Regions from separate parts of the Photobacterium sp. GSS17 genome, predicted to be linked through region 1. Evidence: predicted binding sites of a transcription regulator. Region 1 holds the regulator's gene; the other holds the start of a gene.
What was found. Region 1 encodes MetJ, which represses methionine synthesis genes. Its sites were predicted from a motif close to TTAGACNTNTANANGTCTAA; they were not measured.

Region 1 (4,428 bases):
CCGGGGCTGCCAGCCGCGCCAGTTCGCTGGCTTCATCGAGCCGCAGCAGCGGCAGCAGGCAGGCATCCCCGACTTTGCGCGGATCGGCGCTGTACACCCCAGCGACGTCGCTCCAGATCGTCACCCGCTGGACTTCAGCCAGTGCGCCAATCACGGTAGCGGAATAATCCGAGCCGTTACGGCCGAGCAGCACGGTTTCCCCGGCGCCGTTACGCGCCATAAACCCGGTGATCACCACCCGCTTGTGCTGATGCTGCGCCAGTTGCGCCTTGAGCAGCGGCCATGACTGGGCCCTGTCGACCTCCGGCTGCGCCGAGCGTTCTGTGCGCAGGAACAGGCGAGAGTCCAGGTTCACGGCAGGCAGTCCCTGCTGACTCAGCAGTGCGGCCATCAGCCGAGCCGACCAGAGCTCCCCGTGCCCTTGAACCCAGGCTGACTGCGCTTCACTGAGCGGCAACTGCTCCCCGACACGGGCGATCTCGCCCAGCTCCAGATGCAGCTGAGTCAGCAGTTCATCTGCCAACTCACCGCTGAGCAGGTTTTCAATCAGTTGTTGCTGGAACTGACGCAAAGCCTGCAAGGCTTCGTGGGCCTGACGGCCATCTTTGCCGAGCAAGGTCAGCCACTCGATTAAATTATTTGTGGTTTTTCCTGCCGCAGACACCACCACCAGATCGGTGTCACCGGAGTATTCCCGTAGAATCTCGACGACCCGGCGATAACAGTCCGGATCGGCCAGGCTACTGCCGCCAAACTTGTGCAATTGCCTCGGATTGCCTGCACTCATGCCGCCACCTCCGCCGCTTTCTGAAAGGCCTGCGCCAAATCTGCAATCAAATCTGCCGGGTCTTCCAGCCCCACAGACAACCGCAACAATGACGGTTTCAGCCCGGCCGCAGCCTGCGCTTCATCCGACATGGCGCGGTGGGTCATGCTGGCCGGATGGCAAATCAGACTCTCCGTCCCGCCGAGAGACTCCGCCAACGAGAAGCAGGTCAGTTCACGGACAAAGGTTTCCAGCTGTGCCTGAGAGCCTGCGATCTCAAAACTCAGCATAGCGCCAAATCCTTTCTGCTGCTTGAGGGCAATCTCATGCCCCGGGTGCGACGGCTGGCTAGGATGATAAATCTGCCCGACCAATGGCTGGGTTTGCAGATATGCCAGAATCTGCGCGCTGTTCTCCTCATGCATCCGCATCCGTGGAGCCAGCGTGCGCAGACCGCGCAGCGTCAGGTACGCATCAAACGGTGCGCCGGTAGCGCCGATACAGTTGGCCCACCATGCCAGGTGCTCCGCCTGCTCTTCTGACTTGGCGACCAGCACCCCGCCCAGCACATCAGAATGGCCGTTGATGTATTTGGTGGTGGAGTGCACAACAAAATTGGCGCCCAGCGCCAAGGGTTGCTGCAAGATAGGTGACAGGAAGGTGTTATCGACCGCGACCAGCGCCCCGACTTTATCGGCAGCGGCGCACAGCTCGGCAATATCCACGATCCGCAGCAGCGGGTTGGACGGCGTTTCCACCCACACCAGCTTAGGTTTCAGTGCCAGCGCCTCAGCCACCGCCTGCGGGTTGGTCTGATCCACGAAGCGGACCTGAAAATCGCCCTTTTCCGCCCGGGTATTGAACAAGCGGTAGGTCCCGCCATAGCAGTCATGCGGTGCCACAACCAAGTCGCCCGGTCCCAGCAAGGCCGACACCAGCAAGTTAATCGCCGCAGTCCCGCAGTTCGTCACAATGGCACCGGCTCCGCCCTCTAGCTCCGCCAGTGCTTCTGCCAGCATATTGCGGGTTGGATTTCCGGAACGCGAATAGTCATACTGAGGCAGTTCGCCCAACTGGGGGAAACCATAGGTGGACGTCAGATAGATGGGTGGCACCACGGCATTAAACTGGGTGTCGGACTCAATGCCGGTTCGAACCGCGACGGTGGCAAGCTTCTTGTCACTCATAGTTACTTTCCTTGTTGGGCGATTGCAGCTGAATAAACTTTACGCATCAACATAGCGGCTATCACAAAGGACGTCAACACTTCTAGACGTCCATATGTCTTTGCTTATGGCAGTAAATCCCGCTAAAATCCGTCTTAGTTCTATTACTTCAATTTAAAATCGCTGAGAAGGTTAAAAATGGCAGAGTGGAATGGCGAATACATCAGTCCATACGCGGAACACGGTAAGAAAAACGAACAAGTAAAGAAAATTACAGTTTCGATCCCACTGAAGGTTCTGAAAATCCTGACCGATGAACGTACCCGTCGCCAGGTTAATAACTTACGTCATGCGACCAACAGTGAACTGCTGTGCGAAGCCTTCCTGCATGCCTACACCGGCCAGCCGTTGCCGACCGATGATGACATCCGTAAAGATCGCCCGGATGACCTGCCAGCAGAAGCCAAGGCCATCATGGATGAGAAAGGGATCAAGTACGAAGATATCAACGAGTAACCGTGCTCTCGCGGCGCCCACTCGCGACTGATTTCCCTGGCAGCAGCCATAAAAAAACCAGCCCTCAGGCTGGTTTTTTCGTTTCAGGCAGATGCCTTACTTGTCTTCCATGTAACCCACTGGCATCGCGATCTGTGCCACGCCGGAGTCAATTGCCGCCTGAGCCACCGCTTTCGCAACGCGCGGCAGCAGACGTGGATCCATTGGTTTTGGAATGATGTACTCAGAACCGAACTCCAGTGACTGAGCACCCGCCGCTGCCACCACTTCCGCCGGTACCGGCTCTTTCGCCAGTTCACGAATCGCGTGTACTGCCGCCAGTTTCATCTCATCGTTGATTTCGCTGGCACGCACGTCCAGTGCACCACGGAAGATGAACGGGAAACAAATCACGTTGTTCACCTGGTTCGGGTAGTCAGAACGGCCTGTACCCATGATCAGGTCATCACGCACCGCGTGCGCCAGTTCCGGTTTGATTTCCGGATCCGGGTTTGAACACGCAAAGACCACCGGCTTGTCAGCCATCAGTTTCAGTGCTTCAGGAGCCAGCAGATCCGGACCCGATACGCCCACAAAAATATCTGCGCCGTCAATCACGTCTTCCAGCGTACGCTTGTCAGTGTTGTTGGCAAACAGTTGTTTGTATTCGTTAATGTCATCACGACGAGTGTGGATCACGCCCTTGCGGTCGAGCATGTAGATCTTCTCACGCTGTGCGCCACACTTAATCAGCAGTTCCATACATGCTACCGCAGCAGCACCGGCACCCAGACAGACAATCACCGCTTCGCTGATGTCTTTACCCTGCAGTTCCAGCGCATTCAGCATACCGGCTGCAGTAACAATAGCGGTACCGTGCTGATCATCGTGGAAAACCGGTACGTTACAACGCTCAATCAGGCGTTTTTCGATTTCAAAACAGTCTGGGGCTTTAATGTCTTCCAGGTTGATACCACCGAAGGTGTCAGCAATGTTGGCTACGGTATCAACGAACTCGTCGATAGTACGGTGTTTCACTTCGATATCGATGGAGTCCAGGCCAGCAAAACGCTTGAACAGCAGCGCTTTCCCTTCCATTACTGGCTTAGACGCCAGGGGACCCAGGTTACCCAGACCCAGAATGGCCGTACCGTTAGTAATAACAGCAACCATGTTGCCTTTGCCGGTGTACTTGTAAACATTCTCAGCATTCTGGGCAATTTCACGTACTGGCTCAGCAACGCCTGGGCTGTAAGCCAGCGCCAGATCTTCAACAGTGTTCGCTGGTTTACTCAGCTCAACAGAAATTTTGCCGGGAACAGGGTACGCGTGGTAATGGAGGGCTTGTTGGCGAAAATCTTCAGACATAATGTTCAGGATCCTGAATAATAATAATGTTCAGTTCGTTGGAAACGCTAAATCATATGCGATAGCAGCAGAAAATCCTAGCACCGAACATCTGGTCGAGCCAAGGATTCCTGAGCGGATTAGTCAGGTTTGTTGTGAGCTATGATCCGTATCCGTAAAAATGGGTAATTTCTGTGTCACTACAGGGAAGGAAACGCTAACAGAATGTGACTGTTACAGGCTCAGGAAGGATCAATGGGTATAAAAAAGGGGATGCCGAAGCATCCCCTTTTTTCGAAATTCAACGTGCAATTACTTGCTAGACAGAGCGCCAAAACGCTTGTTGAATTTGTCGATACGGCCACCAGTGCTCACTTGACGCTGTTTACCAGTGTAGAATGGGTGACACTTGTCGCATACGTCCAGGTTCAGAGCGTCTTTACCTAGAGTAGAGTTGAATACGAAAGTGTTGCCGCAAGAACATTTAGCGTTCACAGCTGTGTATTCTGGGTGAATACCTTGTTTCATGGGATAACCTCAAACATTTAAGGCCGTGTCGCTCTCCCGATCCTAAGCCGGGCACCACACGTCGTTAATAACAAACAGCGTATAGGTATGGCCAATACGCCAAATTCAGGCCGCGTATAGTAATCA
Region 2 (4,428 bases), on a different replicon from region 1:
CGAGAATAAACGCGGCCTGCTGCTGGCTTCACTTGAGCAATACCGCTCTGACAGCAAAGCGGATTTCCAACGTTTTTTTGATCAATCCCCTTCTGCATTAAAGGGACTAAGACTGTATCTCGATCATGTTGTTGAGGAATGTGAGTGTGAAACCATCAAAGATTGTCTGCTGCAAAAAGCTTTAAGCGAGCTTTCTCAGCAGGACGAAGAGGTCGAAGCGCTTATCGCCCACATGCTTAATCAATGGCAAGCGTCTATTGCAGCGAAATTACAGCAAGCTCAACAAGAAGGGGACATTCCGGCTGACAGAAATCCGCTTGAGCTGGCTCAGTTTCTGGTTATGGGGATATACGGTATCCGTACCTTCTCACACACACAGCCAGAAAAAGGCACATTGCGAAGATTAGCCGATCAACTGTTTGCTCATTTATCGCAGTAAATTCAGGCTATCTCTGTCCTTTGAGAATGCATACTCAGCCTGATAGACCTAGCTGAGTATGCATGTTTGCATTTTCCCAGCCAGGCACAGCGTTGGTTCCGTCGCCCAGCTAACTGGCGCCGTGTTTGGGAGACAAAACAAACAAAGCAGTCATTAAAACCATCCCAACCAGAAATATCATAGAAGCCAAAGCCAGAATTTTGTCCAGGAGTTCCGGCGCAATAAACTGGCCATAAAGCAAAAATAATCCACTAATCAATATCAGTACGCTCAGGTGATGAACCCAGAACTGCACATGAGCCAAAGCACTGTTGCCATTTTTCAACCACAGCTTGTGGCAAAGCCCGTAAATAAACGAGACAACAAAGCCTGCCAGCATCGTGTGTGCATGCGTAACGAGCTGACCGTGGTTATGAGAGGCCGCCATGTAGATGCCCAGTAAAAGCCCTAAAATGGCGTATCCAAAACTGCACAATATGAATTTTCTGTCCATCCACTCCCTCCAACTGGCGACACTTCACCAACTTGATCGCTGAAATATCGAGCGCTGAAATATTGAGCTCTGAAATGTTAAGCTCTGTAATATTTGGCGCTGAATAGCCCTAAATCATGAGATAAAAACCAGCGTGAGCCTTAAAAGCCAATCCCGCCCTCAACGCAAACACGGATAAAGTAAAAGCAGTTTCTTACTGATATAAATTGGCATTCACCTTCATAAGGCTAGGCTGGACAGATCAACTTTGCCATTCAAACCATAAAGCAACGTCACTCAGACCATGCAACAACTATGCGCCATTCTAAACGGTGATACAGAGGCCTGGCACATGAATGAGAACACATTAGGCAGCAACCAAAGACCAAATAAATCTAATGATTTGCTTCTGAGTACTGGAACTTCTGCTTGCTGGTTCTTCTGATTGCTATTAGCACAACTGGGATTTTACCGTGGCACTTTTAACGTATTTTGCTGCTGCAACGACAGCACAACCTGTTCTCACATGTTCAGCTGGCTATTCCTCTGTGTGTTGAAAAATCGTGTTGCATCTCAGTTCATTCAATGTAATATGGCCGTACAGCCATCTAAACACCCATACCGCCCAATACCATTTTTCGCGTATGGAAATACATGATAGGGAAAGCATGATGAAAAAACGTAAAACAGTCAGTCAATGGATTCTCGGCACCCTGCTGTTTGCAGTCTTAACCGGCTGCGGACAGGAAGACAGCACTGTCATTAAAGTCGGGGCAACGGTAGGCCCTCATGCTCAGGTCGTTGAAGCCGTTGCACGAGAAGCAGAAAAGCAAGGGCTCAAAGTCGAAGTCGTTGAGTTTTCTGATTACATCACCCCGAATGGCGCATTGGCTGACGGCAGCCTGGACATTAACAGTTACCAACACCAGCCTTTCTTACAGAATTACAACAGCAATAATGGCTCGAAGTTGGTCTCGATTGGGGAGTCCATCCTGATGCGCATGGGGATTTACTCGAACAAATACGCCTCTCTGGCCGATCTGCCGGATAATGCGCAGGTTGCGATTCCTAATGATCCGACGAATGGTGGACGTGGTCTGCTTCTGCTGGAGGACGCCAAGCTTATCACACTTAAACCCGGTGTCGGTTTCAAGGCCAGCATTGAAGATGTGGTCGATAATCCAAAGAACCTGAAATTTATTGAAGTTGAAGCCGCGCAGCTGCCACGCAGTCTGGACGATGTCGATGTGGCAACGATTACGATGAACTATGTCATGTCTGCCGGTCTGGATCCGAAGAAACAGGGGATCTATCTGGAACCGAAAGATGCCCCCTTGGCAGTCATGGTGATTGCGACGCGTGAAGCAGATAAAAACAACCCGGCATACCAGAAGTTTGTTGATATCTATCAGTCACAACCGATTCGCGACTATCTGCAGCAAACATTCAACGGTACCATCGAACCAGCTTTCTAAGCCAAATCAGGACATGTCTTGCAGCCCCCCTTCATCAGCGTGTATTCCGCATACTCCGGTGATTGTGGTGGCTGCAACACTCACACCGGATAAGTGTCGCTAATAGCAGTTACTTTGAGTTTTCAGACTCGTCGACATTAAGACGAATGGTGAAGGTACTACCCTGCTGTGGTACAGACTCAACCGTCAGGATACCACCCAGGTTGGTGACCATTGCAGAAGCCAGTGCCAAACCAAGTCCATAGCCCTCCGAATTACTTCGACTGCTATCCACCCGATATAAACGCTTAAACACTAAGTCCTGATGCTCCGGGGCAATCCCGATCCCTGTATCAGTCACATTGATGACTAGCTGGGTTGTTTTCTCCGGTTGGTTAACAGCGTGATGCTCAACCGGTGGCAAAGAGGGAGCAATCGTGGACGCAGATAACCGAACCGATCCTCCCGGCGGGGTGTATTTCAATGCGTTATCAACCAGATTAACCAATACCTGCGTCAGTTTGTCAGCATCAGACAGAATGATGATACCGGGAGAACAGGTGCAATGTAGCTCAATCCCCTTTTCTTCGGCAATATCTTCAAACCAGCTAGCCACGCGCTCCAGCGCCATTTTTACTTCCGTTGGAGCTAGCCTAACAATGCGCTTTCCGGCCAGTTCATCATTCAGTTTCATCAGTGCTGTCAGCATGTTACTGGCCTGCACCGCATACTCAGCACAGTCACTTAAGGCATGCTCCTGCAGATTCTGTTTCTCTGCTCCCTTCAAGGGAGACACCAATGCCCCTTCAGCGGCCAGCCGGATCCGTGACAACGGTGTTCGTAAATCATGGGCAATGGCATCCACTGTGGTATCCATTGTTGCAATGACCTGATGTAACCGTGAAACCGCCTGATACACGCTCTGGTTAATGGCGGCCAAGCCATCTTGTTGCATGGCGTCCGTTCTAGAAAACGTTCCTTTTCGTGGAGGTTCTATCTCGTTTTGCTCGGAAAATGAATCCAAAGCGTGATGGCTGAGCTTATCAAGCTGATTGCCCAAGGTTGCCAGTGGCGACATCGTGTTTTGGATTAAACGATGAATAAACACAGCAGTAAACAGCACCAGTACGCAGAAAGCCATAAAAGTCATCATCCATTGTCGCGTCGCCACTGCATAGCGCGCCCGGTTATCCAGCACCAGCCAAAAGATCTGTTTATCCCCCTCCATTTTCAACGTCATATACGGTTTCACAATGAAGGCATTCAACCAGTTTTGCTCACCCAACAGGTATTCCGTAAGCACCAGCTCAACCGGTAGCTGGTTATCACCGGCTATGTAACTGGCAGGTTTATCAGAGGATATTTGAGTGGCCATCGCCGCGATATTATTTTCGGTCAGGCGTTGGGGGTTTGCCTTAAGAACATGGATAAGTTTTTCATCAGACTCAAAACGAAGAATGCGCTGATATTCAGCAGACAGGGAGTGCAGGATTTTTCGCTCGGCCCGGTAGAGATCATAAAAAAACAGCGCGCCGACCACCATTTCAATCAGCGTCAGGCAAACCAGTAAAATACCCATGAACCGATAAAACAGATGGCGCTGGGTACGTGTTAAGGCCTGATCAATACTCTGATTTGAGGACATAACCCACTCCTCTGATGGTATGAATCAGCGGCTCTTCAAAGTCTCTGTCCACTTTTACTCTTAACCGACAAACCAGCACATCAACAACATTAGTCTGCGGGTCAAATTGATACCCCCAGACCTGCTCCAGGATGGTCGTTTTTGACAGCACGGTTTCCGGTTGTTCCATCAACAGTTTCATCAGGCTGAATTCACGCTGATTCAGCTGAATCGATTGTCCGGCACGAAAAAGTGTTCGTTTCAGCACATCAAGCGTCAGATCCTGATAGCTCAGTTGATGTGACTGCAGAGATTTTGCCTGATCGCGGCGTGTTAAGATCTGACAGCGGACAGCGAGTTCCGAGAATGCAAACGGCTTGACCATATAATCATCGGCTCCGGATTTCAGGCCAAGAACGCGTTCCTCAACAAAATGCCG

Region 2: the regulator MetJ is predicted to act here: its motif matches at 1,504-1,523, upstream of PGW97_RS21500 (MetQ/NlpA family ABC transporter substrate-binding protein).

What each region holds. Positions count from the first base shown of each region.
Region 1 covers NZ_CP117517.1:3,345,165-3,349,592, forward strand. Annotated here, with positions in the region: gene PGW97_RS15275 (bifunctional aspartate kinase/homoserine dehydrogenase II) at 1-787, opposite strand, end outside; gene PGW97_RS15280 (O-succinylhomoserine (thiol)-lyase) at 784-1,953, opposite strand; gene metJ (met regulon transcriptional regulator MetJ) at 2,131-2,448, shown strand; gene PGW97_RS15290 (malic enzyme-like NAD(P)-binding protein) at 2,545-3,795, opposite strand; gene rpmE (50S ribosomal protein L31) at 4,087-4,302, opposite strand.
Region 2 covers NZ_CP117518.1:1,109,129-1,113,556, forward strand. Annotated here, with positions in the region: gene PGW97_RS21490 (TetR/AcrR family transcriptional regulator) at 1-439, shown strand, start outside; gene PGW97_RS21495 (TonB-dependent receptor) at 549-932, opposite strand; gene PGW97_RS21500 (MetQ/NlpA family ABC transporter substrate-binding protein) at 1,583-2,386, shown strand; gene PGW97_RS21505 (sensor histidine kinase) at 2,496-4,010, opposite strand; gene PGW97_RS21510 (response regulator) at 3,988-4,428, opposite strand, start outside.